One region of the Cellulomonas xiejunii genome, then DNA from elsewhere that is predicted to be linked to it. Evidence: riboswitches for the same ligand, from Rfam matches in the RefSeq annotation. Region 1 holds a riboswitch; each other region holds the start of a gene.

Region 1 (9,300 bases):
ACCGACGCGCTGGTGGCGGACGTCCAGCTCGCGTCGATCGACCGACTCATCGCCCGCCACCTGCAGGGACGCACCCCGCGCGACATCCGCGACGCCGACGCGTACGCCGCACTGCGCGGTGCGGTGCGGGACGCCCTCGAGGACGACGTGCACCGCGTCGTGGGCGACCTCGTCGGGGTCCTGTCGGCGTGGCGGGAGCTCGACTCGGACGTGCGCGCCACGAGCAGCCTCGCGCTGCTGGCGACCGCGCAGGACGTGCGTGAGCAGGCGGCGGCGCTCGTCCACGACGGGTTCGTGTCCCGCGTCGGTGCCGACCGCCTGCCGCAGCTGGTCCGCTACCTGCGCGCCGCGCGGCACCGGCTGGCCAAGGCCGCGGACAACCCGACGCGCGACGCCGACCTCGCGTGGCAGGTGCACGACGTCGAGCAGCTCTACACCGCAGCCCGCGAGCGCGCCGCGACCGCGCCGCCGGACCCGGCCCGTGACGCCGCGCTCGATGACGTCCGCTGGCTGCTCGAGGAGCTGCGGGTCAGCCTGTTCGCGCAGCAGCTGGGGACGCCGGTGCCGGTCTCGCCGACGCGCATCCGCAAGGCGCTGGCGGCGATCGGGGCGTGACGCGCCGGGCCGCGCCCCTCCCCGCTGCCTAGGCTGCGGGGATGGCCACCGTCCTGCTCGTCCGTCACGGCCGCACCGACGCCAACGTCCGGGGCGTCCTGGCGGGGCGCGCTGCGGGGGTGCCGCTCGACGCCGTCGGACGCGCGCAGGCCGAGCGCACTGCGGACCGCCTCGCCGTGGTGCCCCTCGTCGGCGTGGTGACGAGCCCGCTGGAGCGGTGCCGGGAGACGTCGGACCTGCTGCTGCGACGGCAGGGCGGCGCGCCGGACCTGGCGGTCGAGGACGCGCTGACCGAGTGCGACTACGGGGACTGGCAGGGCCGGTCCCTGGCCGACCTCGCGCGCGAGGCACTGTGGTCGACGGTCCAGACGCACCCCGCGGCCGTCACGTTCCCCGGGGGTGAGTCCCTCGCCGCGATGCAGGCGCGGGCCGTGGCGGCGGTGCGGCGGCACGACGCCGCGGTCGAGGCTCAGCACGGTGCCGGCGCGGTCTGGGCGGCCGTGAGCCACGGTGACGTCATCAAGTCGGTCCTCGCCGACGCCCTGGGCATGCACCTCGACCTGTTCCAACGTCTCGAGGTGGGGCCCGCGTCGGTCTCGCTGGTCCGCTACGGGCCGCTGAGACCGCACGTGATCGCCACCAACACGCAGCTCGGCGACCTCGGGTGGCTGGGGACGGCCCGTCCCGATGACGACGCGCCGGTGGGCGGCGGGGCCGGGCACGACTCGACCGCCGCCGCGGACTGACCGTTCGTACACTCGACCCATGACCGCCCTCGTCCACGAGTTCGACTGGCCGGACCGCGTCGTCGTCGGCACCGTCGGCCGCCCGGGCGAACGCACGTTCTACCTGCAGGTGCGCATGGGTGAGCGGTCCGCGAGCGTCGCCCTGGAGAAGCAGCAGTCCGCGGCGCTGGCCGACCTGGTCGAGGAGCTGCTGGACGACCTCGCGACCGACGAGACCCACCCGGTGACCGTGCCCCGACTGACCCCGCCCGAGCTGGTCGACGACGACCCGATCGACCAGCCCGTCGAGCCGCTGTTCCGCACCGGGGCGATGCGCCTCGGCTGGGACCCGCGGACGCTGCAGGTGGTCGTCGAGGCGTTCCCCGTCGAGGCAGGCGCGGACGCGCTGGCCGACGAGGCGGACGAGCCCAGCGAGGTCCTGCTGGTGCGGATGCCGGTCGGCACCGCGCGGGCGTTCGTCCAGCGCACGCGCGGCGTGGTGGACGCGGGCCGGCCGCTCTGCGTCCGGTGCGGGGAGCCGATCGACCCCGACGGCCACGTCTGCGCACCACCCGACGGCGCGTGACCTCACCGGACGACGAGCCGCGCGGCGTCGACCTGGACGGCGACGAGCTGCGGATCGTCGGCCGTCTCACCGCCGCGTCCAACGCGACGTTCGTCGGCACGATCCGCGACGTCGCGGTCGTCTACAAGCCGGTGGCCGGCGAGCGGCCGCTGTGGGACTTCCCGGAGGGCACGCTGGCGCTGCGGGAGGTGGCGGCGTACCTCGTCTCGCAGACCCTCGGCTGGGACGTCGTGCCGCGCACCTGGCTGCGTGACGGGCCCTTGGGGCCCGGGATGGTGCAGCTGTGGCAGGAGCCGGACCCGCAGCAGGACCCCGTCGACGTCGTCCCGACCTCGGCCGTGCCGGCGCAGGGGTGGCGCACCGTGCTCGAGGGGACCGACGAGCGCGGCCGACCGGTGGCGGTGGTCCACGAGGACTCCCCGGCGCTGCGCCGCATGGCCGTGCTCGACGTGCTGCTGAACAACGCCGACCGCAAGGGTGGGCACGTGCTCCCCGTGGCCGGCGGCCACCGGTACGGCGTGGACCACGGCGTCACGTTCCACACCGAGCCCAAGCTGCGCACGGTGCTGTGGGGCTGGGTCGGCGAGCCCTTCGACGCGGACGAGACGGCCGGTGTGCGGCTCGTGCGGTCGGAGGTCGCCGGGGAGCTCGGGCAGCAGCTCGCCACGCTGCTCACCACACCGGAGGTCGACGCGCTCGCCGAGCGGTGCGACCGGCTGCTGGCGAGCGGGCGGTTCCCCGCGCCCGACGGCGGCGCGTCGCCCGTGCCGTGGCCCCTCTTCTGAGCGGGTGAGCCGACCACAGCCCCGCCGCGTGACGGGCTCGTCCCCAGGTCCTGCCGCGCGCGTCCCCCGCGTCGGGCCCGCGGAGCACACTCGGTGCATGACCACGACGCCCGCACCGTTCCGCTGCTTCGGTGGCGCCGACCCCCTGTACGCGGCGTACCACGACGACGAGTGGGGGGTGCCGGTGCATGACGAGCACGCCCTGTACGAGCGGGTCTCCCTGGAGGCCTTCCAGTCGGGCCTGGCGTGGATCACGATCCTGCGCAAGCGGCCCGCGTTCCGGGAGGCGTTCGCGGGGTTCGACCCGCAGGTCGTGGCGGCCTACGGGGACGACGACGTGGCGCGGCTGCTGGCGGACCAGGGGATCGTGCGCAACCGGGCCAAGATCGAGGCGACGATCGACAACGCCCGCGCGCTGCTGGCGCTCCACGAGTCGGGGCGCACGCTCGACGAGGTGCTGTGGTCGTACGCCCGCGAGCCGGGTCCCCGGCCGCGGACGTGGGCCGAGGTCCCGGGTCGTACGGCCGCGTCCGCAGCCCTGGCCAAGGAGCTCAAGCGGTACGGGTTCCGCTTCGTCGGGCCGACCACGGCGTACGCGGCGATGCAGGCGTGCGGGGTGGTGGACGACCACCTGGACGGCTGCCTCGTGGTGCGCCGGACGAACGGCGGTGAGGCCGCCGAGCGCGCTGCTCCCCCTGAGTGACGCACGCGACCGAGGGTCGGCAGACCGCGGACGACGGGCTAGGGTGCCGCACATGACGGACCACGTGGACCACGACGGACGGCAGGATGCCGTGCGCGAGGCGCACGACGCGTGGCTGTCCGCCGGCGATCCCGACCCGTACGTCCTGGAGGCCGTCCAGGACGGACTGCTCCGCGTCCCCGTCGCTGCGCCGACGTCGTCGTGGTTCGGCCTGCCCCACCAGCGCACCTCGCGCGAGACGACGTCGCGCCTGCACCGCCGGCGCCGCTGACACGTCGCGGCGCGGGGTCGGCACGCCGCCCTGTTCACGATCAACGGACGTTCCTGGCCGCGACACTGATCGGCCCTCCCCCAGCAGGTGGATCAGCTGGCTCCTGCCCTCGTGGCATGCGACGCTCGACGTCGTGGCAGGCTTCGCGCTCCTGACCGCAGCCACGCTCGGCGTACGCGTGGGTCGACGATCGTGACGCCGTTGGCCCGGCCGGTCTCGGCCGCCCGGTGCTGTGGGTGGTCTGGCTCGTCGTCTTCGGCGCCTACCTGATGCGTCGCCGGCCAACGGGCAGGAGCCATGAGGACGATCGGACACTTCCGTAGCGCCGACGCCCGCGCAGCGTACGTGCGCGCGTACGAGGCTGCGATGGCGGCGCTGCCACCACCCACCGACGGGTTCGAGGTGGGCACGTCGTTCGGCTGCGTCCGTGGGTTCCGCTGGGAGGGGGTACGCGACACGTCCGTCCCCGTCGTCCTGCTCCCGGGCCGCAGCGCCGGCGTGCCCATGTGGGGGGACAACCTCCCCGACCTGCTTCGATCGGAGAGGACCGTCTTCGCGGTGGATGCCCTCGGGGACGCGGGGCTGTCGGAGCAGTCCGTACCGCTGTCCACGGCCGGCGATCAGGCGACCTGGGTCGAGGAGACCCTGGACGGGCTCGGAGTCGGCGTCGTCCACACACTGGGCCACTCGTTCGGCGCGGCGACGACCGCGGCCCACGCGCTGCGCTTCCCCAGCCGTGTGGCGAGCATCGGCCTGCTCGAGCCCGCCTTCGTCCTGCGCTGGCCCCCGCCGTCCACCTTCGTGTGGGCGACGCTCTCCCTCGTGCCTGGCCCGAGCAGCTGGCGAGAGCACGCCCTGGCCGCGCTCGGTGGGGTGGAGGTCGACGAGGTGAGGGCCCGGACGCCGATCGGCGAGATGATCTCCGCCGCGGTCGAGCACTTCCAGAGCGACCTGCCCACCCCACGTCCCCTCTCGCGCGAACAGCTCGGCAGGCTCACACAGCCCGTCTACGTCGCCATCGCCGGTCGCCGCTCCCTGGCCGGAGGCGAGAGGGCGGCGACGCGAGCACGAACCCTGCCGAACGCGGTCGTGGACGTGTGGCCGGGCACGACGCACTCCCTGCCGATGCAGGTTCCGGCGGAACTGGCCCTGCGCCTTCGGTCGTTCTGGGACCGCGTCGATCCCGCGGGGTGACGCCGCGGTGGGACAGTCCAGGTGGTCTGCGCCGCGCCGCACACTCGTGACCGGTCGGCGAGCCGCTGGCCGGCGTCTCACGCACCGACCGCCCCGTTCGGGTGCACAGACCGACCCGTTATGCTCTCGCACGACCATCCAGAGCGGCTGAGAGACCTGGCTCGACGACGCCGCAGCAACCCCCCTCCTCGCGAGGGTGTGGGTGCTTCCGCCAGGAACGATGGAGTGACGATGAACGTGCGCCCCCGTGCCACCGACCCCTCGTGCGGCAGCACCCGCCCGATGACCCCGCCCACGGCGCGATGAGCACCGTGGTCGAGATCAAGACCGAGACGGTCACCGCACCCCAGCACTCGCGCACCGCGCGGCGACGCGCGGAGCAGGCGGGCGCACTGGACCGTCCGACCGTCTCCTTCGAGCTGTTCCCCCCGCGCAACCCCGACGCGGCACCCCGCCTGTGGTCGACCGTGCGTGAGCTCGAGACCGTCGAGCCCGACTTCGTCTCCGTCACGTACGGCGCGGCCGGCAAGACCCGCCAGACCACGCGGGCGATGGTCCGCCGCCTGCTGCGCGAGACCTCCCTCACCCCGATCGCCCACCTGACCTGCGTGGGGACCTCGCGCGAAGAGGTGACGGCGATCGTCGAGGAGTTCCTCGACGAGGGCGTGCGCTCGTTCCTCGCGCTGCGTGGCGACCCGCCCGCCGGCGAGCCCGACTGGCGCCCGCACCCCGACGGCGTGCACACCGCCGCCGAGCTCGTCGAGCTGCTGCGCGACATCGAGAGCCGCCGGTGCGGCCGCAGCGCCGCGCAGGCCGTCCGCGCCCGGGTCCGCCCGCTGTCGGTGGCCGTCGCCGCGTTCCCCCGCGGCAACCACGCCACCGGCGGCACCCGCGCCCAGGACGTCCAGGCCCTGCTCGCCAAGCAGCGCGCCGGCGCCGACTTCGCGATCACCCAGGTGTTCTACGAGGCCGAGGCGTACCTCGGGCTCGTCGCCGAGGCGCGCGCCGCCGGCGTCACCATCCCGATCGTGCCGGGCATCATCCCGACCACCGACCCCGCCCGGCTGCTGCGCCTGCAGGAGCTCACGGGCGTGCCCGTCCCCCGCCGGCTGTTCGACCTGCTCGGGTCCACCGACGACCCGGTCGAGCGCCACCGCCGCGGCACCCGCGCGGGTGTCGACCTCGTCAACGGGGTCCTGGACGGCGGCGCGCCCGGCGTCCACGTCTACACGTACAACAAGCACGAGGCGGCGCTCGACCTCCTCGACGGCGCCGACCTCATCGGCGGCCGTCGCTGCACGGTCACCGCCCCCGACGCCGTCACCACTCCCGACCTCACCGCGCCGGACGGCCACCCCGCCGACGCCTCCACGACGACACCGCGAGGAAACCTGTCATGACCGACACCACGCCCGCCCAGCCGGCGACCCCGGCCTTCCCCGCCGGCTCCGTCCTCGGCTACCCGCGCATCGGCCCGCGCCGCGAGCTCAAGAAGGCCCTCGAGGCGTTCTGGGCCGGCCGCACGTCCGCGGACGAGGTCGAGGCCGTCGCCGCCGACCTGCGTCGTCGCACGCGCACGCGCCTCGCCGAGCTGGGTCTGGCGACCGACGCCCCCGCGATCCCCAGCGCGTTCTCCTTCTACGACCACGTGCTGGACGCCACCGCGCTCGTCGGCGCCGTCCCCGCCCGCTTCGCGGACCTGCAGGACGCGGACGGCCGTCTCGACCTGGCCGGGTACTCCACCGTGGCCCGTGGCCGTGGTGACGACCTGCCGCTCGAGATGACCAAGTGGTTCGACACCAACTACCACTACCTGGTGCCCGAGATCGGCCCGGACACGCAGTTCCGGTACGCGTCCGACCGCCCCGTCGCGGAGTTCACCGAGGCGCTCGCCGACGGCGTGCTCACGCGGCCCGTCGTCGTCGGCCCGGTAACGTACCTGGCGCTGGCCAAGCCGACCGAGGACGCGCCCGCCGGGTTCTCCCCGATCGACCGCCTCGACGACATCCTGCCCGTCTACGTGCGGCTGCTCACCGAGCTCGCCGCAGCCGGCGCCACGTGGGTGCAGATCGACGAGCCCGCGCTGGTCTCCGACTCCGTCGGGGTGTCCGCCGACGTGCTGGCCGAGGCGACGACCCGCGCGTACCGGGTGCTCGCGACCGAGCTCGCGCGCCCGCAGCGTCCGGCGATCCTGCTCGCTGCCTCGTACGGCGACCTCGGCTCGGCGCTGCCCGTGGTCGCGGCCACCGACGTCGAGGGCCTCGCGCTCGACCTCGTCCGCGGCGACGCCCCGACGGTCCCCGTCACGGGTCTCGCGGGCAAGACGCTCGTCGGCGGGGTCGTCGACGGCCACAACATCTGGCGCGCGGACCTCGACAAGAAGCTCGCGATCCTCGAGCAGCTCGAGAACCTCGGCGCCGCGGCCGTCACGGTCGGCACGTCGACGTCGCTGTTCCACGTGCCGCACACGCTCGAGGACGAGCCCGCGCTCGACCGCGCGCTCGTGCAGTGGCTCGCGTTCGCCGACGAGAAGGTCCGCGAGGTCGCCACGCTCGCCGAGGGCCTGACCGAGGGCCGCGAGGCGATCCACGAGCAGCTCCTCGCCGCGTCGGACGCCGTGAACTCGCGCGCCACCGCCCCGGGCGTCGTCCGCCCCGAGGTCCGCGAGCGCGTCGCCGCGCTGACCGACGAGCAGTTCCGCCGCGGCCCGTTCGCCGAGCGCAAGGCCGCGCAGGCCGCACGCCTGAACCTCCCGGCGCTGCCCACGACGACCATCGGGTCGTTCCCGCAGACGCCGGAGATCCGCAAGGCGCGCGCCGCCTTCGGCAAGGGCGAGCTCACGGCCGAGCAGTACGAGGACGAGATGAAGGCGGAGGTCCGCCGCGTCGTCGAGCTGCAGGAGCGGATCGGTCTCGACGTCCTCGTGCACGGCGAGCCCGAGCGCAACGACATGGTCCAGTACTTCGCCGAGAACCTCGACGGCTTCTCCGTGACGCAGAACGGCTGGGTGCAGTCGTACGGCTCGCGCTGCACGCGCCCGTCGATCCTGTGGGGCGACGTGTCCCGCCCGGCGCCCATCACGGTCGCGTGGGCGCAGTACGCGCAGTCGCTCACGTCGAAGCCGATGAAGGGCATGCTCACGGGCCCGGTCACGATCCTCGCGTGGTCGTTCGTCCGCGACGACCAGCCGCTCGGCGACACCGCGAACCAGGTCGCCCTCGCGCTGCGCGACGAGATCGCCGACCTCGAGGCGGCGGGCATCGGGATCGTCCAGGTCGATGAGCCCGCGATCCGTGAGCTGCTGCCGCTGCGCGAGAAGGACCACGCCGCGTACCTCGACTGGTCGGTCAGCTCGTTCCGCCTGTCGACGGCCGGCGTGCGCCCCGAGACGCAGATCCACACGCACCTGTGCTACTCGGAGTTCGGCGAGATCATGGAGGCGATCGACGGTCTCGACGCCGACGTGACGAGCATCGAGGCGGCCCGCTCGAAGATGGAGATCCTCGGCGACATCGCCGCGGCCGGGTACCCCCGTGCCGTCGGGCCCGGCGTCTACGACATCCACTCGCCGCGCGTCCCGTCGCAGGACGAGGTCACCGAGCTGCTCACCGAGGCGGTCCGCACCATCGACGTCGACCAGCTCTGGGTGAACCCGGACTGCGGCCTCAAGACCCGCCGCTACGAGGAGGTCACGCCCTCGCTCGAGCACCTGGTCCAGGCGACCCGGACGGTCCGCGCGTCCCTCTGACGCCCCGGACGGCCGACACCTCGAGGCCCCGGCCGCCGCACCCGCGGCGGCCGGGGCCTCGTCGTGCCACCAGCGACGGCACCCTGCCGGCCCGGTCACCGGGGCCCGCGCCGTCTACCCTGCACGGCATGGGTTCCCCGTTCGACGTCCCGGTCGCCGAGCTGCGACGGCGCACCTCCCTGAAGTGGCACACCTACCCGCAGGACGTGCTGCCGGCGTTCGTCGCCGAGATGGACGTGCGTCCGCTCGACGCGGTCGTGTCCGCCGTCCACGGCGCGCTGCTCAGCGGTGACACCGGGTACGAGGCCGGGCCTGCGAGTCCGCGCGGCACGGCCTACGCGGAGGCGTTCGCCGACTTCGCCTCCCGGCACCACGGGTGGGACGTCCCGGTGGACCGCACGCGGCTGGTCCCGGACGTCATGCTCGGCGCGGTCGAGGTGATCCGTCTGGTCTCGGCGCCGGGCGACGCGGTCGTCATCAACCCGCCCGTGTACCCGCCGTTCCGGTCCTTCCTGGAGCACGCCGGGCGTCGCGTCGTCACCGCACCGCTCACCCCTGCGGGCCGGCTCGACCTCGACGCGCTCGACCGCGCGTTCGCCGGCGCCCGCGCCTACCTGCTGTGCCACCCCCACAACCCGACCGGGACGCTGCACACCGCGGACGAGCTGCGCGC
Region 2 (9,300 bases), 540 kb from region 1:
CGCACGGCGAGGTGATGGTCGGCCAGATCTGTGGACACGAGCCGTGGGGCCGCGGTGGAGGTCCTCGCACGAAGTCCTGTCCGCCGACGGGCGCCGGCTCCCCCTCATCCGGATCCGCCAACGTCGTTGCTGCGGTCTCATTGTCCGAAGCCAAGCGTTGCAAACCGCTCGGTTGCAATGGTTTGATTCCAAGGGCCCGACCGTAGCAACTGAGGAGTCTCATGGCCGTCCGTCGTGGTGGACCCGGTCGGATGAGCCGCCAAGCCGTGTATCGCTCCCTCGACGAGGCGATCTCGGAGGTCCGGGACCAGCTCGGGGGCCTGCCGTCGCCCGCAGAGGCCCGCGCCATCTGGGACGAGCTGTGGGTGCACGACGCCCACAACTCGACGGCCCTCGAAGGCAACACGTTGGTGCTGCGTGAGGTCGAGCAGCTCCTTCATGAAGGGCGCGCGGTCGGTGACCGGCAGCTCGCCGAGTACATGGAGGTGAAGGGTTACGCCGATGCCGCACAGTGGGTGTACGCCCAGGCCGTCGTGCCGGACCTTGTCGGCGGCGGTGAGCTGCTGACGCTCACCGACGTGCGGTACGTGCACCGGATGGCGATGACGCCGGTGTGGGACGTCGCGCCGAACCCGGACGCCGGACCTCACGAGGGGCCGGGCAGCTTTCGGCGGCATGACATCCACTCGTTCCCCGGCGGGATGAAGCCACCGTCGCATGCTCTGGTCGAGCCGCGACTGAGGGACTGGCTCGACAGCGTCGAGGCGGTGCGTGCGTCGGCGGCGCACCCGATGGAGGCGATCGCTGCCATCCATGCGGGTTTCGAGCAGGTCCACCCGTTCATCGACGGGAACGGGCGGACCGGGCGGCTGCTGATGAACCTGATCCTGTGCCGTTTGGGGTATGCGCCGGCGATCATCCAGAAGAGGGAGCGCGAGCGTTACCTGCGCGCACTGCGTCAGGCGGATGCCGGTAACTACGGGCCGCTTGCCGAGCAGATCGCCCGTGCGGTGCTGGACAACATCCTGCGCTTCATGGTCCCTGCCCTGGCGGGAGCCGAGCGCCTGGTCCCGCTCGCATCACTCGCGACACCCGAGGTCAGCCACCTGGCCCTGCGCAACGCTGCGCAACGAGGCCGGCTCAAGGCGCAGCGTGCCGAGAACGGGCAGTGGCGCAGCAGTCGAGCATGGGTCGACGAGTACATCGCATCGAAGTACAGGTCCGCAGCGCGCGGCTGAGGCGTGGGGCGTCCTCAGCAGCGTGTCGGCGCCGGGTTCGGGGTTCGATGAAGTCGCATGCTGACGGGCTCTCAGCAGTCGGGTGGCTTGGGTTTGTCGGTGCACAGGTCGGCGACGAGGCGGCTGGTGCGTTCTTCGATGGTGAAGGGTGGGGAGGTGGTGGTGGTGATGGCGGTGCCGGTGATGTCGCGCCAGGTGGGGTTGCCGTCGATCTGGTAGCGGCCGGTCCATTCGGCTTGCAGGGTGATGGTGGTGGTGCCGGGGTTCTCGTACTCGTGGAAGACGTCGTGGTCGGGGTAGGGGTGTCCGGGGGAGCGGGTGGTCAGGGTGTGGCCGTCGCCGAAGTCGTAGGTCCAGCGGGTGGGGGTGGCTTCGACGGTGATGCCGTAGCCGAGCAGCTCGGTGCGCAGGGTGACCGGTGTGGGGTCGGTGGAGGCGATGGTCTCGATGTTGATCAGGACCCAGCCGCGGTCCGGTTGCAGGGTGAGGGTCGGGGCGGGGATCGGCAGCAGGCGGAAGTCGGCCTCGGTCAGGACGGGCAGCAGGTCGACTCCGCAGCCGCCGGCGTCGATCTGCTGCCAGGGTCCCCAAGCCGCCGCGGGTGTGGTGCGGGCCTGGCGCCACATCGGCAGGACCATGGTGTCGCCGTCTTCGCACTGCTGGATCGCTCCGGCGAGGTCGGCGAGCTCGGGGCAGGTGCCGTCCGCCGAGCCCTTGGTCCAGATCCCGGCGACCTCACGGCACTGCGGGGCGCGTTCGTAGCGGAAGAGCTGCAGCTCGGGCGGGATCACCCGGTTCTCGCGAGCGAGCTGCTCGGAGCGATCGACCGCGACGCGTACGACATCCTCCGAGAGCTCGCTGCCGAACCGCGGCTCTCCTTCGGCCGCAGCCGGAATGGCAAGGACTGTCACGAATGGAGTGGTCGCGATGAGGAGAATCGCCGTCCGGCAAGTGATGCTCCGAACATGGCTCTTGATCATGACGCCGGTGCCGCGGCCGGGCCGACCTCGTCGATCGTCCACCCATCGGACCAGGTCATGACAATGTCGATCTCACGGTCCTCTAGAGGGTGGTCCTCGAGGACTCGCCCTTCGGCGTCCAGGTCCACGGACGCATCAATCCGCACGTGAAGGCGTGCGGAGTACCACCGTCCGGCATCCACCTCGGTGCCTGACGCAGCGAGGATCTCCGCGCCCCCAACGTTTCGGTGTCCACGACTATGCAGATCAGTCACGTTCGCCGTGATTCCTGAGCAGAAGCTGCACTCGGGCGATGACAGCGCGTTCCACTCCGCTAGGTCACCAGTCGCGTTGATGTATGGGTACAGCGAGATGAAGTAGCTCGCGGCAGCCGCGGCGCCGTCGGCGCTCGGTGTCGCCATCGCCTCGGGTCGTACTGGTGGGACGGTGACGTCCACCGTTGGTGAGGGCGTCGGCGACAGGGTGGGCGTCGCCGTCGCCGTCACAGGCGGCTGCGACGTGGCGTCGTCCGTGGGGTCGGCATCAGTGGCGCAGCCGGAGGTCGCCAACGCAATGGCAACGACCACGACGGCGACCTGTGCACGCATCTGCATGTCCGGAAGGTACTGGTTCGAAGCGGTTCGGCGGTGAGGTCGTCCCGCATCTGGGGACAACTTCGCCGCGGCGTCGCGATCGGCCGGTCCCGTCGCGTGGTGAGGACGGCCGCTGACGGACCGGACGGAGGGGCGCGATGCCGTGGCGCGACGTGTCGTGCGTCGACTGAGGCCCCGTGCCTCAGGGCGTCGGGCTCTGGTGTCGGTCGGTGACGAGGTTCTCCTGACGCCCGCCCACCAGGAAGGAGCCAGCCAAGCGCGCACGTGCCAGCAGCCAGAGCGGTCGGTCTCCCGCGCCACGCCGATGACGCCGACCACCCCCATGTCAGCCGCGGGTCCTAGGGTGTCTCCCGATCACGAAGCTCGGCCTCAAGCCCTCCGGCTGGCCGACTGGCAACCGCGCAGAGCGCACGGTGCCCCCGGAGGAAGATCCGCCCGTGCCGCCGGTACGGGAAGCTGCTCGACCTGACGGAGTACCCCGTGCTTGATCTGCACCTCGACGACCCCACCCACCTCGCGTGCATCTCCGACGCTCCCGGTCACGTCGTCCAGCCCGACCTCGTCGCCCGCGCCGTCCGGGCTGACGGCACCCCGTGGCGGCTGACGCGGGTCGGTCCGCATCGCATCGAGCTCGTCGGTCCCTCGGGTGAGCGGGCGAGCTGGTGGCTGCACGATTTCAAGCCATTCGTGCAGCACCTCCGTACCGCCGACCCGACGGTGTGGGTGTACGACTTCGGGGTCGTGCGCGTCGGCGGACGGTACGTCGCCGTCACGTCCCGCGAGCACTGGACCCCCTGCGCGCGAGTGACGACGCGTCGGCCGGGCACGCAGGTGGCGTGGCTCGTCGCCATGCTGCAGCCGCGGGCGGACGCCGAGGGCGCTGACCTCGTCCCCCCGCACACGGCCACGCTCTACCACCTCGATCCGCCCTACCAGCTGGGCCGGCTCGCGAACGCCCCGATCGACTGGGTGCTCGTCCTGGCCTACCAGCGCGACGGTCGAGGAATCACGGTGATCTACGAGGCCGACGCGACGGGCCGGCTCGTGTCGCCCTGGGACCTGCCGGGCAGCCACGACGACGGGATCGATCACGTCCGAGCCCTGCAGGGACTCGGTTACGAGATCGCTCTGCCCCCAGCGGGCGACTGCTGACGGCCGCCGACTCGGGAGCGTGACTTCCCGCTGGTCACAGCGACGCGATGTGCCGATCGGGTCGGGCCCTCGGCGGGCGCAGTGCCGCCCCGATCCCGCGGTGCGGGTGCGGGTGTCCAGGGGTCGACGCAGGATGGAACGGCGCCGGGGCCGCCCGGTGCGGCCCGCTCGTCGCCCCGTGCGCCGGGCAGACCTTCCGTAGTGATCGACGAGGGGGACACGCATGGGCATCGACGACCTCAAGGGCAAGGCGTCCGACGCGGCGCAGGGCGAGAAGGGCGAGCAGGGGAGCGACGCGGCCCTGGAGAAGGGGTCCGACGCGGCGTCGTCCGCCACGGGCGGCAAGCACGACGAGCAGCTCGACAAGGCGCAGTCGGCGGCGGACAAGAAGATCGGCGACCAGTGACGACCTCCGTCCGGGCCGGGCGCGGTGCCCGGCCCGGACGGGCGGGGAGCGGCTGAGCAAGGACGTGACGGGCGCGGGCGCGACGGAGACGGAGCCGACGGGGACGGGGGCTGTCCGGCGTCGGCGGGAGGACGACTGAGGAGGTCGGACCCGGTCCACGGCGAGGCGCAGACTCAGTCGCCGTGGGAGGCGCGGGACCGGCGAAGTCCCGTCGCCGCGCTGTGGGCGAGGCGACGGGACTCCGTCGTGGGTGCTACCGCGAGCTCGGTCGCATGCGGTAGGTCCCGTTGCCGTAGCTGACCTTGGCGTAGCCACCGAAGGCGTGGCTCCGGCCGGACGGCTGCTGGAGCCGGGCCGAGCTGACGCTACGCGCAGCAGACTGCCTGGACGTGGAGTACTTGGGCATGTCGATCACCTCCTCTCGATGGGTCGGGTGGGGTGCGGCGCGGGCGCGCCGCCGTCGACGGAAGCACGAGGGGGCACCGGGTTGACCGGCGACGGCGCGCGCTCGGGATCGCGGGCAGGAGCACGCCGGGTCACGCGGTCACGCTCGCGGGGGCCCCAGCCACGGCGGGCCGTGCACTGCAGCGGGCGACCGTCCTCATGGCCGTGATGGCGCGCTCGTGCGCCCGCGTCCGGCGGTGCACCCGGGTGCAGGTGTCCGCGGCGCTGGCGAGCCGGCGCGAGAGCGTCCGGCCGCACCGCGGGTCGGCGTTCTCGGCCGTGACCACCCGGACGGTGAGACCGTGCGCCTTCGCGCGGCGGGCGAGCGGCTCGAAGCAGTGGTCCCCGGAGACGATGACCAGCTCGTCGTAGCGCTTCGCGACACGGTGCAGGTCGATGGCGGCGAGCAGGGCATGGTCGGCACCGTCCGGTGCGTCGGCGCCCACGACCCACCGGATCCCGTCCCCGTGGACGGCGTGCCGGTAGCGGCGCGCGACCTTGCGCGCCGCTCCGACGACGACGTGGTCGCCCTCGGAGATCCGCGCGGCGTGCTCGAGGCGCTGCCAGAGCGCAGCGACCTCGGTGGGTGCGTCCTTCGCGCCGTGCGTGACGTTCTCGATGTCGACGAGGACGTAACGCCGGGTGCCGGCCGGCTCCGTGCGGGGGCTCGGTGCCGACTGCCCGCGCCCGTGGACCGGACGTGCGGTCCGGTCCGGCTGCGTGTCGAGGTGGAACCCGCGGCAGTCCGGGCAGGCGAACGGGCTGATGGTCAGCCTCGACGAGCCCGCGGTCGCACCCTTCGCCCCGTCGCGGGCCTGGTGCCGGTCGCGGTACCGCGCCAGGCCGGTCGCGGGACACACGGGGAGACGGTGTGCTCGGCGCCGGCCGTCGGCACGGTATGCGCTCGTGAGCTCGGAGTCGATGCGTGCGGTGCGTGCCATGGTGCGCTCCTTCGGGTCTGCGTCGGTGAGGTGATGGCACGACGATGGCGGGACGCAGAAGGGGCATCCAGACCAGGAATTCCTCCGTATGCCCCGGTCAGTGCCCGGGTGGCCCCCCGAAAGGAGGTTCTCCGCGACCCCTCGGCACTGCCAGGCTCTGGTCGTGACGGTGAAACCGGAGCTGAAGGTCGACGGCGATCTCCTCGCGGCGCTCACGAGCCGTGCTGAGCAACGACCGGAGCGCGCGGAGCTCTACCGCGTCCTTCACGGGCCCCCGGCGGACCAGCCCGTGCCGGCCGATCCGCTCGTCGTCGTGGCCGCGTACGTCAACGAACTCGCGAAGAGGTACGGGCTGTCCGAGCACCGTGACCTGTCCACCAGCCAGTTCGACGACGTCGCCCCGCCGTCCCGGGCCATGGCCCTTCTCCGGGCCTGCGTCCCGGAGATCGAGCAGGACGCCGACGCGCTGCGCGGTCGCCTGTACGAGGTGGTCGTCCGACTCTCCGACGAGCCCGCAGCGCGGGCGTTCCTCAACAGGAGCGCGCCCGTGAGCGAGGTGGGCTTCCGGAAGATCGCGCAGGTGTACTGGAACCTCGAGCAGAACGAGCAGCGACCCAAGCTGCCGATCCGGAGCGGCCAGGAGATCACTGTCGGAGGACGGCGCACGAGTGCGGCCATCGCGTCCTCCGACGGCAACCGGGACCTCGCGGCGGAGCTGCTCACCGAGCGCACACGAACGAGGCTGACAGGGCTGGGTGAGGGAACGGCCGACGCCACCTCAGGGCAGGCCTTCCGCACGAAGGGCGCGCGGTTGGCGGTCCTCGTCGCCGAGGAGCTCCTCCGGGACGCACCCTCGCCGCTGCCGAGCGCCTCGATGGCGCTCATGATCGTCGTCGACGCTCGCGGGCGGCGGCAGGTCAAGGTCTCGAGCATCGACGCGGCGGCCCCCGGTGCGCCGGGTCCGGCAAGCGACGTCCGGCGGCCGACGCCCGCGGAACCGTGGCGTCCTCACGGTCGCATCGTCGTCGGGCCCGTCGCCACCGTGGGCGCCGCGTACGTCCGGCGGGCCGTCGACGACGAGATCGAGCGGCTCTGGGCGTCGGACGGTGACCGCAGGGTGTGGCTGCGTGGCGGACCGGGCCACGGCAAGTCGTTCGTCGCACGACGCGTCATGCAGGACGCGCTCGCGTGGGAGGGTGACGACGCGGAGGTGCTCCTCGTCTGGGTCGACTCCGCCGGCCCGGACGCCGTCCGCGATGCGTTCTCGGCGGTGCTCGACCGGGTTCCCGGGCTGGGAGCCGTGCCGGTCGACGGACCGGATGCGCTCGATGCACGGGCCCGCACGGTGCTCGAGGCACTCGTGGTCTCCGACTGGCGGTGGTTGGTCGTGCTGGACGACGCCGACGCCACGGGGCTCATCGACGCGGGACTCCTCCCGCCTGGCACCAACCCGCTCGGGAGGGTCCTCCTGACGACACGGGCGCGCGACGCCCGCGTCCCGTCGCACGGGCACGTCGTCGGCGTCGACGTCTTCACGCAATCGGAGTCCGAGGCCGTGCTGCGCAGCCAGGTCGACCCGGGCAGCGGCGGGGCGGCGGCGCTCGCCCACGCCTCCACCACGGACACAGCCGCGCTCGCCGCGGCGGTCGGGCACCACCCGCTCGCGCTGTCCGTCGCCGCTGCGACCATCACCGCCAACGCCATGGAGGTCCACGACTGGATCACCGAGTTCGACGCGGCCGCGACGATGGACACCGCCGCCGACGAACCCGACCCCGGTGGTTACCGGCACCTCGTGGGCGCCACCTGGCGCATCGCGCTCGACCGCGCGTCCGCCGGCCTGCGGCCAGGTGTGGTCGAACGGGCGGCCACGGTCGCGGCGCTCCAGGCGCCCGAGGGGCACCCGTCCTGGATCTGGTCGTGCCCGGCAGTCCTCACCTGGGTCCTGGGCGAGCCCTCGGAGGTCGTCCCGCACCGCATGCCCGAGGCCGTCAAGCGCCTCGTCGGGCATGGTGTTCTCGAGATGCGAGGCCCCTCCTGGAAGAAGGGGGCACTCGCGATCCACCCTCTCGCCGCACGAGCGGTCCTCGAGGTCGCCGACCCGACGGACATCGCGGACGCCGCGGCCGTGCTCACGAACCAGTGGCTGCTGCGGCTGGCCACCGGTGACCAGGCCGTCAGGGCAGGACTACGTCGGAACCTCGAACCGCTCGTCTCCCGCGCGGTCCCGGGGAGCGCCGCCCACCGGACCGCGCAGGTGCTGCTGAGCGTCGCGCGGGAGGCGGTCCGCTCGTACACGTCGCAGCGTGACGTGAAGGCAGTGATCGCGTCGTACCTCCGACGAGGTGGGGCGACCGGAGAGGCGATTATGGCCTGGCAGCTCGCGTCGCTGGCGGACACCGCCGAGCATGCGGGGCTGGCGGCAGAGGCCCACTCGGCGTACGAGGAGGCGGCGGCCCTCTACGAACGGGTCCTGGCCCGGCCCTCCGCAGACGACGAGAAGAGAGCGATCGAGCTCCAGCGTGCCGGGGAGGTCCTCGCGAGGCTGGGGCGCGACGTGGAGGCGCGGCAGCGTCTCTCGGAGGCGTTGACCGTCTACGCGCGCGTCCCGGACTTCGGCAGTTCGCTCGACGACCTGGTCACGCTCGTGGAGCTGCAGACTGCACTCGGTGACCATGCCGCGCGGGCGGATCTCCTCCGACGCATCGCAGAACGTGTCCCGCGCATGGTGGAGGGCCACCCGCGAGACGACATCGCCGCCGTCCTTCCGGTCGCGGAACGCATGCAACGTCTCGGCCTGGACGACCAGCTGGCGCCGCTCCTGGGCGACCTCACGGCCGAGGTCACGGCGGAAGGGCACACGGACCTGAGCGTCGTCGAGCTCAGAGCGCTCGTACGTCTTCAGGCGGCAGCGGGGAGGTGGGCGGACGCCGTCGAGACGTTGCCGCACGTCATCGAACGCGCGGGTGTGTGCGTCGAGGACCTCGTCGTGCTGGCCGGCCTGCTCGCGCACCTCGGTCGGTCGGAGGACGCGGAGCAGGTGCTCTCGCATGCGCTGCAGGCCCGTGCGCGGCCGGACGAGGACGGTGCGGACGAGGATGATGGGGCGCAGGCCCGTCGTGCCGTGGCGACCGACGCCGTCGTCAGCGGTTCCCTGCAGGCGGCCGGCTTGGGCGCGATAGGTGCCCAACGGTTCGGGGACGCGGTGGGCATCTACACCGAGCTCGTCGACTTCCTTCGCCTCCAACCGCGTGAGCTGCGCGGCCGCGAGGCGGCAGTGGCCTCCGCTCTGATCCAGCGCGCGGGGGCACAGCTGCGCGACAGGCGCATCGACGACGCGCTGCACTCCGCGACCGAGGCGGCGGACGTCTACCGGATGCTGAGCGAGCTCTCCCCGGACGACATCGGCGTGCGTCGCCAGCTGGCGCTGGCGCTGGCAACCGTCTCGACGGCGTGCCTCGGCCTGGGCCGGCGGGACGACGCCCGCGACGCTCAGACCCGTGCCGTGCAGGTGACTCGGGAGCTGCCGGAGCCCGAGCACTCCGA
Region 3 (9,300 bases), 1.0 Mb from region 1:
GGCGGTCGACGCCCTGACGGCGCTCGCGTCGTCCGTCGACGGCCGCCCCCTGACGCCGCGTGCTGGCGACCCGGCGGACCTCGTCGTCCTGGACGACGACCCGCTGGCTCTCGCCACGACGCCCGGCGCCGTGCGCACGACCCGCGTCGCCGCCACCCTCGTCGCCGCCACCTGGACCCACACGACCCTCTGACCCCACCCTCTGCCCCCACCCCCTGCCCCCACCCCCTGCCCCCACCCTCTGCCCCCACCACCTCCACACCCACCTCCACGGCGAACTCGTCCTTCGGCGGCTTCTGAGGCCTGAGAAGCCGCCGAACGACAAGGTCGTCGGGCGGTGAGTCCAAGGTCCGGGATGGGAGGCCGATCGGCCGGCGGGGCCGGGGAGACCGGCACGTGGACCGGCACGTGGGACGGCGCCCGGGGTGCGCGCGCAGCGCCGTAGGATCGGCAGCGATCCCCACCGCCGCGAACCAGGGAGCACCCCCGTGGGACGAGTCGTCGTCGACGTCATGCCGAAGCCCGAGATCCTCGACCCGCAGGGCAAGGCCGTCGCGAACGCGCTGCCGCGCCTCGGCTTCGGCCAGTTCACCGCTGTCCGCCAGGGCAAGCGGTTCGAGCTCGAGGTCGACGGGCCGGTGACGCCCGAGGTCCTCGAGGCCGCCGCCGCGGCCGCCGAGCAGGTGCTGTCGAACCCCGTGATCGAGGACGTCGTGCGCGTCGCCGACATCGAGGCCGACGCCGCCGCCACCGTCACGTCGCAGGGTCTGGCCTGATGGGTCGCGTCGGGGTCGTCACGTTCCCCGGCACGCTGGACGACCGGGACGCGGCGCGTGCCGTGCGCCTGGCGGGGGGCGAGCCGGTCGCGCTGTGGCACGCGGACGCCGACCTCAAGGGTGTCGACGCGGTCGTGCTGCCCGGCGGGTTCTCCTACGGCGACTACCTGCGCGCCGGGGCGATCAGCCGGTTCGCGCCCGTCATGGGCGAGATCGTCGACGCCGCCGGCAAGGGCCTGCCCGTACTCGGCATCTGCAACGGCTTCCAGGTCCTCACCGAGGCGCACCTGCTGCCCGGCTCGATGATCAAGAACGACCACCTGCACTTCGTGTGCCGCGAGCAGGTGCTGTCCGTGGAGAACGCGGCCACCGCCTGGACGCGCGCGTTCACGGCCGGTGAGCGGATCACGATCCCGCTGAAGAACCAGGACGGCCAGTACGTCGCCGACGAGCGGACCCTCGACGAGCTCGAGGGCGAGGGGCGCGTCGTCTTCCGCTACCAGGGCGTCAATCCCAACGGGTCCCGGCGGGACATCGCGGGCATCGCCAACGCCGCAGGCAACGTCGTGGGGCTCATGCCGCACCCCGAGCACGCGGTCGAGGCCGGCTTCGGGCCGGACGGTGCCAAGGGGCCCCGGTCCGGCACCGACGGCCTGCGGTTCTTCACCTCGGTCCTGCAGGCGCTCGTCGGCTGACGCGCGTGACGGCGCCGACGTCGCAGGACGTGCACGTCGCCGCACGTCCGCGCTCCCCGTCTCCCTGTGGTTCGCGCGCGACGTCTGAGGTCGGGCGGGCGAGGGGACGAGGATGACGATCCGCATCGGCACGTCGGGGTGGTCGTACGACCACTGGGACGGGGTCCTGTACCGCCCGGGCCTGCCGGCCCGTGAGCGGCTCGCGCGGTACGTCGAAGCGTTCGACACCGTCGAGCTCAACGCGAGCTTCTACCGCTGGCCGCGCGAGGCGGCGTTCGCGTCGTGGCGCGAGCGGCTGCCCGAGGGCTTCACGATGTCGGTCAAGGCGCCGCGCGGCCTGACGCACGCGCGGCGGCTGTACGGGCCGGAGGTGTGGTCCGAGCGGATCGCGCGGTCCTGGCACGAGCTGCGGGGACGCCGGGAGGCGCTGCTCGTGCAGCTGCGGCCCGACGCCGAGCGGGACGACGCCCGGCTCGACTGGTTCCTGGGCACGCTGCCGGACTGGGTGCAGGTCGCGGTCGAGCTGCGGCACCCGTCGTGGCAGACCGATGCCGTCTTCGACCTGCTCGCGCGGCGCGGCGCGGCGTACTGCGTGGTGTCCGGAGCGGGCATCCCGTGCGTCCTGCGGGCGACGTCGCGCCTCGTGTACGTGCGCCTGCACGGCCCGGACCACCAGCACCTGTACGCCGGGTCGTACTCCGACGACGACCTGCGCTGGTGGGCCGACCGCATCGGCGAGTGGTCGGCCGGCGGGCACGACGTCGTCGCGTACTTCAACAACGACGGCGGCGGCCACGCGGTCCGCAACGCGTGGACGCTGCGGTCTCTGCTGGGCGCGTGAGGCTCACAGACCGGCGACGACGTTGACGAGCAGCGCGACGAGGAAGGTCCCGAACAGGTAGGCCAGCAGCGCGTTCAGCAGCAGGAGCCGTCGGGTGCCGGAGTCGGTGACGTTCGGGTCGGACGTCGCGAAGCTCATCGCGACCGTGAGGGCGACGTACGCGAAGTCCGAGTACTGCGGTGGTGCGGACTGGTTGAAGTCGATGCCGCCGAGCGGCTCGGTGTACCAGGACCACGCGTACCGCACGGCGAAGAGGGTGTTCAGCGCGAGCCACGAGGCGACGACGGCGGCGAACGCCGCGATGAGCGCCACGTCCCGGTGGGGGCCCGACTGCTGCCCCAGCACGACGACGATGCTCACGAGGCTCGTCGCGCACGCCGTGAGGACCAGACCGTCCGCGACGGGGCGCGTCGGTTCCTCGCGGGTCGCGTGGTCCCGAGTCTGGGCGGCGTCGAGGCCCCACAGGAAGACCCAGCTCGACACGGCGAACCCGGTTGCGGCGACAGCCCAGCCCGCGAGCACCGCCGTCAGGACCGTCACGTACGGCACGCCCCGCAGCACGAGGACGCCCGCGACGACGCCCCCCGCCACCGAGAGCGTCAGGCGGGTCGCCGGGGAGACGTCCCCGAACGCGATGTCCCGGTCCACGCTACCCATGAAACCGCCCGCGCCGTGCTCGTGCGACCGCCCGCCGGTCCACGCTGCGGGAGAGGGCTGGTCGGTGCCCGCTCCGGCGGCTAGGGTGTGGCGCATGTTCTCGGTCCGGGTGTGTTGTCGCTGATCTAGCGACCTCGCGCGCCTGCGGCTCGGCCCCGGCTGCGCACCCCGTCCGACTCGAGGACATCCCCCGTGGCACAGCCCCTTCTCGCGCTCGCCCGCCCAGCCGGCACCCGCCGTCCGTCGTCCCGTCCTGACGTCTCGCGCGTCGAGGTCGCCACGGACGCGCCGCGCCCTGGTGTCGTCGAGTTCCTGCTCGACGCCGACGCGCTCGACGCCACGAGCGTCGCGCTCGCCGCGGCCCGCGCCGACGTGGTCCGCATCGTCCACTCGGCCGCACTGCCGACCGTGGCGGCCGTCGGTGCCCTCGTCAGCGTCCTCGACGACGAGGTGCGGGCCGTCGGGCGTCACCGCCACGAGGTCAGGTTCGTCCTCGAGGTCGAGACGGTCGTCGCCGCCGACGAGGCCGACGCCGCCAGGCGGCGCACCGCGGTCGCGTACGCCGAGGCCTTCGCAGGGCTGACGTGGGCGCCGTCGTCGACGTGGCTCGTCGCACCGCTCGACCGGATCACCGCCGACGCGGCCGCGCTGGCCGCTCGTACCGGCGTCGACACGGTCGCCCTCGCGCTGGTCGGTGCGTCCCGACGCCACGCGGCCGTGCTCGGCGCCTGACGGCACCGCCGAACCCGTCGCCGCCCCGCGTGCGGGACGTCGGACCCGTGCCTAGCGTGGCCGGGGACGGGCGCCCCCGGGCGCCGCCGACGGACGGAGGACGAGATGACGACCACGCCGCACGCGCAGGACGGACCTTCGCAGCCCGGGTCGACGCAGCCCGGGTCGACGCAGCCCGGTTCCGCGCAGACCACGGCGACGGACGCGCGTCCGGCGCCCGACGAGCCCACGCACGCCGAGGCCCTGGCGAAGGTCCGCGAGCTGCTGGATGAGCACCACCTGGCGATGCTCACGACCCTGGACGCGTCCGGCGCGCTGGTCAGCCGGCCGATGGGCGTGCAGGACGTCGAGTTCGACGGCGACCTGTGGTTCTTCACGACGCTCGACTCGCACAAGGTCGCCGAGATCCGGGCCGGCTCGCCCGCCAATGCCGCGTTCGCGGGGGCGTCGTCGTGGGTGTCGGTGTCCGGGACGGCCGAGGTCGTGCAGGACCAGGCCAAGATCGAGGAGCTGTGGAACCCCGTCGCGGCGGCGTGGTACCCCGACGGCCCGACGACCCCGCAGCTGTGCCTCGTCCGGCTGCGCGCGCAGAGCGTCGAGTACTGGGACAGCCCCGGCGGGCGGCTCGCGACCGTCGTCAGCCTCGTGAAGGCCAAGGTCACCGGCCGCGCGTACGACGGCGGCGAGAACGCGACCGTCGAGCTCTGAGCGCATCACCTGGCACGACGACGCCCCGCACCGGACAGCCGGTGCGGGGCGTCGGACGTGATCGGGACGGTCAGATCAGACGCTTCGGCGGGGATGCCTTGGCGGTCTCGGCGGGGTCCGCCACGACGACGTCGCCGAGGACCTCGTCGATGCGCGTGAGCACCTCGGCGGGCAGCTCGACGCCCGCGGCCTTCGAGTTGTCGAGGACCTGCTCGGGGCGGGACGCGCCGATGATGGCGGCCGACACGTTGTCGTTGGCGAGCACCCACGCGATCGCGAGCTGGGCCATCGTCAGGCCGAGCTCGTCGGCGACCGGCCGCAGGCCCTGGACGCGCTCGAGCACGTCGTCGCGCAGGAACGACTGGATCATCTTCGCGCCGCCCTTGTCGTCGGTCGCACGCGACCCCGCGGGCAGCGGGGCGCCCGGCTGGTACTTGCCGGTCAGGACGCCCTGCGCGATGGGGGACCAGACGATCTGCGAGATGCCGAGCTCACGCGACGTGGGCACGACCTCGGGCTCGATGACCCGCCACAGCATCGAGTACTGCGGCTGGTTGGAGATCAGCTGGACGCCGAGCTCCTTGGCGAGTGCGTGCCCGGCGCGGATCTGGTCCGCGGTCCACTCGCTGACGCCGATGTAGAGGGCCTTGCCCTGGCGGACGACGTCCGCGAACGCCTGCATCGTCTCCTCGAGCGGCGTCTCGTGGTCGTACCGGTGCGCCTGGTACAGGTCGACGTAGTCGGTGCGCAGGCGCCGGAGCGAGCCGTCGATGGACTCGCGGATGTGCTTGCGGGACAGGCCGGTGTCGTTGGGGCCCTTCGGCCCGGTGGGCCAGAAGACCTTGGTGAGGATCTCGAGCGACTCGCGCCGCTCGCCGGCGAGCGCGTCGCCCAGGACCGACTCGGCCACCGTGTTCGCGTACACGTCCGCGGTGTCGAACGTCGTGATGCCGACGTCGAGCGCCGCGCGGACGCACGCGCTGGCGGTGTCGTTCTCGACCTGGGACCCGTGGGTCAGCCAGTTGCCGTAGGTGAGCTCGGAGATCTTGAGGCCGGAGTTGCCGAGGAAGCGGAAGTCCATCTCCCCAGCCTCTCACCCGTTCGGGTGGGGGCACCTGGGCGCCGCCCGCGCCCGTGTGGATCCTCCCGGTTCGTCCCTCTGGTGGACGGGGGTGCCGGTCGCACAGGTCTCTGCGCTACCGTCCCCGCCATGCGATCCCGACGACGTCTCGCAGTGGTCCCGTTCCTGCTCCTCGCGCTCGGTGCGTGCTCCCAGGGCACGACGCCGGAGCCACAGGACGACGCCCCGGACATGGGCGCGCCGACGATCGAGGGCCGAGGTGACACCGAGCTGCCGACGCCGGAGGACCAGCAGGCTGTGCTCGAGGACTCGGGCGATGCGACCTCGGTCGTCACGGCCCTGCTCGCCGCAGGGGCCTCGGAGTCCGGGCAGGTCACCGGTGCGCAGGCCGGGTCGCACGTGCTGCGCGTCGTGTGCACGTCGTCCGACGGTGGGCCCGTGACCGTCACCGTGACCGCGGGCGACAGCGAGCTGACGTCGTACTCGGCGCCGTGCGTGCCGGTGTTCCAGGGCGGCACGACCATGGCCGACAGCGACGCGTTCGAGGTGCCCGCCGGTGACCTCGGCATCAGCGTCACGGCCGCAGCGGAGTCCACGGTCGCGGTCGGGCTGGTCCCGGCCGGCTGACGGCGGCCGACCAGGCCCGACGCGTCAGGCGCCCAGCGTCGCCAGGGCGCGCTCGAGGTCGTCGCGCAGGTCGGCGACGTCCTCGAGGCCGACCGACAGTCGCACGGTCGCCTCACCGATGCCGACGGCGGCACGCCCGGCGGCGCCGAGCCGACGGTGCGTCGTCGTCGCGGGGTGCGTGACGATCGACTTGGCGTCGCCCAGGTTGTTCGAGATGTCGACGACCCGCAGGGTGTCGAGCACGCCGAACGTCGCCTTCTTCGCGACCTCGGGCGTCGCCCCGTCCGGGACGGCGAGGTCGAACGTCACGACCGTGCCGCCACCGGTCTGCTGCGCACGCGCCAGGGCGTGCTGCGGGTGCGACTCCAGGAACGGGTAGCGCACGCGTGCCACGCCGGGATGCTCCTCCAGCCACCGCGCGAGCGTCAGCGCCGACGCCGCCTGGTGCCGGACCCGCAGGCTCAGGGTCTCCAGGCCCTTGAGCAGCACCCAGGCGTTGAACGGCGACAGCGACGGCCCGGTGTTGCGCAGCAGGGTCTGCACCGGGCCCCGCACGTAGTCCGACGACCCGAGGATCGCCCCGCCGAGGACCCGGCCCTGACCGTCGATGTGCTTGGTCGCCGAGTACACGACGACGTCGGCACCGTGGTCGAGCGGGCGGGAGAACACGGGAGTGGCGAACACGTTGTCGACGATGACCTTGGCGCCGGCGGCGTGCGCGAGACGGCTGACGTGCGCGATGTCGACGAGGTCCTGCATCGGGTTGGACGGCGTCTCGAAGAAGACGACGTCCGCGGGCGTGGCGAGCGCCTGCTCCCACTGCTCCGGGACGTGCCCGTCGACGTAGTCGGTGCGCACGCCCCACTTCGCGAGGATCTCGTCGAAGATCACGACCGACGAGCCGAACAGCGCCCGGGCCGCGACGACGCGCGAGCCGGAGCGCACCAGCGCGGCGAGCGACGTGAAGACGGCCGACATGCCCGTCGCGGTCGCGTAGCAGGCCTCCGCGCCCTCGAGCAGGCGCAGCCGCTCCTCGAACGTCGAGACCGTCGGGTTGCCGTACCGCGAGTACAGGAAGCGGTCGACCTCCCCGGCGAAGCCGGCCTCGGCCTGGGCGGCGGTGGGGTAGCTGTACCCCTGCGTGAGGAACACCGCCTCGGACATCTCGCCGAACCCGCTGCGCACGAGCCCGCCGCGCACCGCGAGCGTGTCGGGCCGCAGGGTGGAGCGGTCGACGCGGTGGTCGTCCCAGTCGCCGGGGCCGGGGGGCGGCGTGCTCACGGCTGGACCCACGGCAGGCCGTCGGCCCGCCAGCCGGTGTGGCCGCGGTGGCCGTCCGGCCCGGTCGCGCCCTCGAAGCCGTCCAGGACGTTGTACGCCGGCCCGTAGCCCGCGGCCGTCGCGGCCTGGGCCGCGCCGATGGACCGCTGGCCGGACCGGCACAGGAAGACGACGGGTCGCCCGTCGCCCGGCGTGACGCCCGCGGCCGCGACCTGCTCGACGAACCGCGGGTTCGGCTGCCCCGACGGGTACGACACCCACTCCACGAGCGCCGCCTGGCGCCCCAGCGCGCGCAGGTCCGGGACGCCCACGTACCGCCACTCGGCGTCGGTGCGCACGTCGACGAGCACGGCGTCGTCGCGCTCGGCGAGCAGGTCCCAGGCCTCGGTCGGCGTGATGTCCCCGGCGTAACCGGGGGCGGGGCGCGGCTGCACGCTCATGGTCCTCCCATCGTCTCTGGCGGTAGCACCCTCGGCCACGGTCTCCCGTGCGGGTTGCTGCGGCGTCGTCGAGCCAGATCTCTCGGCCGCTCTGGATGGTCGGGCGAGATGCTACGCCACGTCCCTCGGCGCCCGGCAGGTCGTCTCAGATCGGGTGCGCGACCGTGCGCGTGGTCCCGGGGGCGTGCCAGGGTGGTGGGCGATGGACGCCCCCGACGACCTCCTGCTGCGCCCCGTGACACCGGACGACGTGCCTGCCCTGACGCGTCTCCTGCACGACGCGTACGCCGAGCTCGCGGCGCAGGGGCTGAACTTCACGGGCGCGTCGCAGGACGAGGTGACGACCGCGAGCCGGAGCCTGAGGGTCGGCGCGTCGTGGGTGCTGGCCGAGCCGGGAGGGCGCCTCGTGGGGACGGTCGCGGCGTCGAGCCCTCCGGGCCGGGGGATCAAGGCCCTGACGGACCTCGCGCTGGAGCCGGACCGCGTCTGGCTCAACCAGCTCGCCGTGCACCCGGACGTGCGACGTCGCGGGCTCGCGACCCTGCTGTGGCGGACCGTGCGGGAGTGGTCGCTCGAGCACGGCATGCGCTCGGTGGGTCTCGACACCGCAGTGCCCGCGGTCGCGCTGCGCGACCTGTACCGGAGGTGGGGCTTCGTCGAGGCGGACACCGTGCAGTGGCCGGGCAAGACGTACCGCAGCGTCGTCATGGTGCACGACCTGACCCGGTCGGGTGCCCGCGGCAGCACCGGCGCCGTCGTCGGCGGCCGGCGTGTTCCCGGACGTGAGGTCTCGGATGCTGGACGGGACCCGCATCCGCGTTGACACGCGCGCCCGGTCGCGTCGATCCTCGACGCAGGTCATGAGCGCCAGCGTCAAGCCCCGGCTCGCTGGCCGGCAACCCTCCTCCGCGGTGGGGTGCCCCGGGTGACGACCTGGCCGTGCGCCGTTCGGTGCCGGCAAGCGCGGGACCCCTCGGGTCCCCGGACCGTTCCCGGAGGGGTACCCATGACCACCATCACCGAGCTGCTCTCGTGTGCCGACGAGGTCTCGGGCACCGCGACCTCGGCCCCGGCGGCGCGTCCCTCGGGTGAGCCGCTGCTGCCCGTCGTCGGCGCGTCGACGACCGTGCCCCTGGTCGACGGCACGAGCCGCGCGTACGCCAACCTCGACTGCGCGGCGAGCGCCCCGGCGCTCGAGGCCGTCACGGCACGCATCACCGAGGTGCTCCCGCTCTACGCGTCGGTGCACCGCGGCGCCGGGTACCTGTCCCAGGTCTCGACCGCGCTGTACGAGACGTCGCGGGAGTCGATCGCGCGCTTCGTGGGTGCGCGTCCGGACGACGTCGCGATCATCACGCGCAACACCACCGACTCGCTCAACCTGCTCGCGGGCGTCGTGCCCCCCGGCGGGGCGGTGCTCGTCCTCGACGTCGAGCACCACGCCAACCTGCTGCCGTGGGTG

Evidence for each region. A riboswitch is a leader RNA that binds a small molecule or an ion and turns the genes downstream of it on or off. The one in region 1 is predicted to bind S-adenosylmethionine.
Region 2: it holds a riboswitch for S-adenosylmethionine, as region 1 does, so the genes downstream of both, NP048_RS17295 (hypothetical protein) here and NP048_RS00530 (methylenetetrahydrofolate reductase) in region 1, are expected to answer to the same signal.
Region 3: it holds a riboswitch for S-adenosylmethionine, as region 1 does, so the genes downstream of both, NP048_RS15095 (rhodanese-like domain-containing protein) here and NP048_RS00530 (methylenetetrahydrofolate reductase) in region 1, are expected to answer to the same signal.

Annotation. Positions count from the first base shown of each region.
Region 1 covers NZ_CP101987.1:114,130-123,429, reverse strand. Annotated here, with positions in the region: gene hrpA (ATP-dependent RNA helicase HrpA) at 1-615, shown strand, start outside; gene NP048_RS00560 (MSMEG_4193 family putative phosphomutase) at 657-1,361, shown strand; gene NP048_RS00555 (DUF3090 domain-containing protein) at 1,381-1,926, shown strand; gene NP048_RS00550 (SCO1664 family protein) at 1,923-2,711, shown strand; gene NP048_RS00545 (DNA-3-methyladenine glycosylase I) at 2,809-3,414, shown strand; gene NP048_RS00540 (hypothetical protein) at 3,467-3,685, shown strand; gene NP048_RS00535 (alpha/beta fold hydrolase) at 3,983-4,879, shown strand; SAM riboswitch class I at 5,011-5,117, shown strand; gene NP048_RS00530 (methylenetetrahydrofolate reductase) at 5,182-6,279, shown strand; gene metE (5-methyltetrahydropteroyltriglutamate--homocysteine S-methyltransferase) at 6,276-8,627, shown strand; gene NP048_RS00520 (MalY/PatB family protein) at 8,756-9,300, shown strand, end outside.
Region 2 covers NZ_CP101987.1:3,767,682-3,776,981, reverse strand. Annotated here, with positions in the region: gene NP048_RS17310 (Fic family protein) at 252-1,238, shown strand; gene NP048_RS17305 (hypothetical protein) at 1,310-2,149, opposite strand; gene NP048_RS17300 (DUF6318 family protein) at 2,215-2,811, opposite strand; SAM riboswitch class IV at 3,164-3,273, shown strand; gene NP048_RS17295 (hypothetical protein) at 3,292-3,963, shown strand; gene NP048_RS17290 (Rv0909 family putative TA system antitoxin) at 4,187-4,369, shown strand; gene NP048_RS17285 (NYN domain-containing protein) at 4,906-5,754, opposite strand; gene NP048_RS17280 (tetratricopeptide repeat protein) at 5,918-9,300, shown strand, end outside.
Region 3 covers NZ_CP101987.1:3,277,137-3,286,436, reverse strand. Annotated here, with positions in the region: gene NP048_RS15145 (amidohydrolase) at 1-193, shown strand, start outside; gene purS (phosphoribosylformylglycinamidine synthase subunit PurS) at 489-776, shown strand; gene purQ (phosphoribosylformylglycinamidine synthase subunit PurQ) at 776-1,471, shown strand; gene NP048_RS15130 (DUF72 domain-containing protein) at 1,584-2,312, shown strand; gene NP048_RS15125 (DUF1345 domain-containing protein) at 2,316-2,960, opposite strand; gene NP048_RS15120 (hypothetical protein) at 3,162-3,701, shown strand; gene NP048_RS15115 (pyridoxamine 5'-phosphate oxidase family protein) at 3,807-4,409, shown strand; gene NP048_RS15110 (aldo/keto reductase family protein) at 4,480-5,490, opposite strand; gene NP048_RS15105 (hypothetical protein) at 5,620-6,117, shown strand; gene NP048_RS15100 (O-succinylhomoserine sulfhydrylase) at 6,142-7,398, opposite strand; gene NP048_RS15095 (rhodanese-like domain-containing protein) at 7,395-7,838, opposite strand; SAM riboswitch class I at 7,843-7,940, opposite strand; gene NP048_RS15090 (GNAT family N-acetyltransferase) at 8,041-8,661, shown strand; SAM riboswitch class IV at 8,695-8,808, shown strand; gene NP048_RS15085 (aminotransferase class V-fold PLP-dependent enzyme) at 8,845-9,300, shown strand, end outside.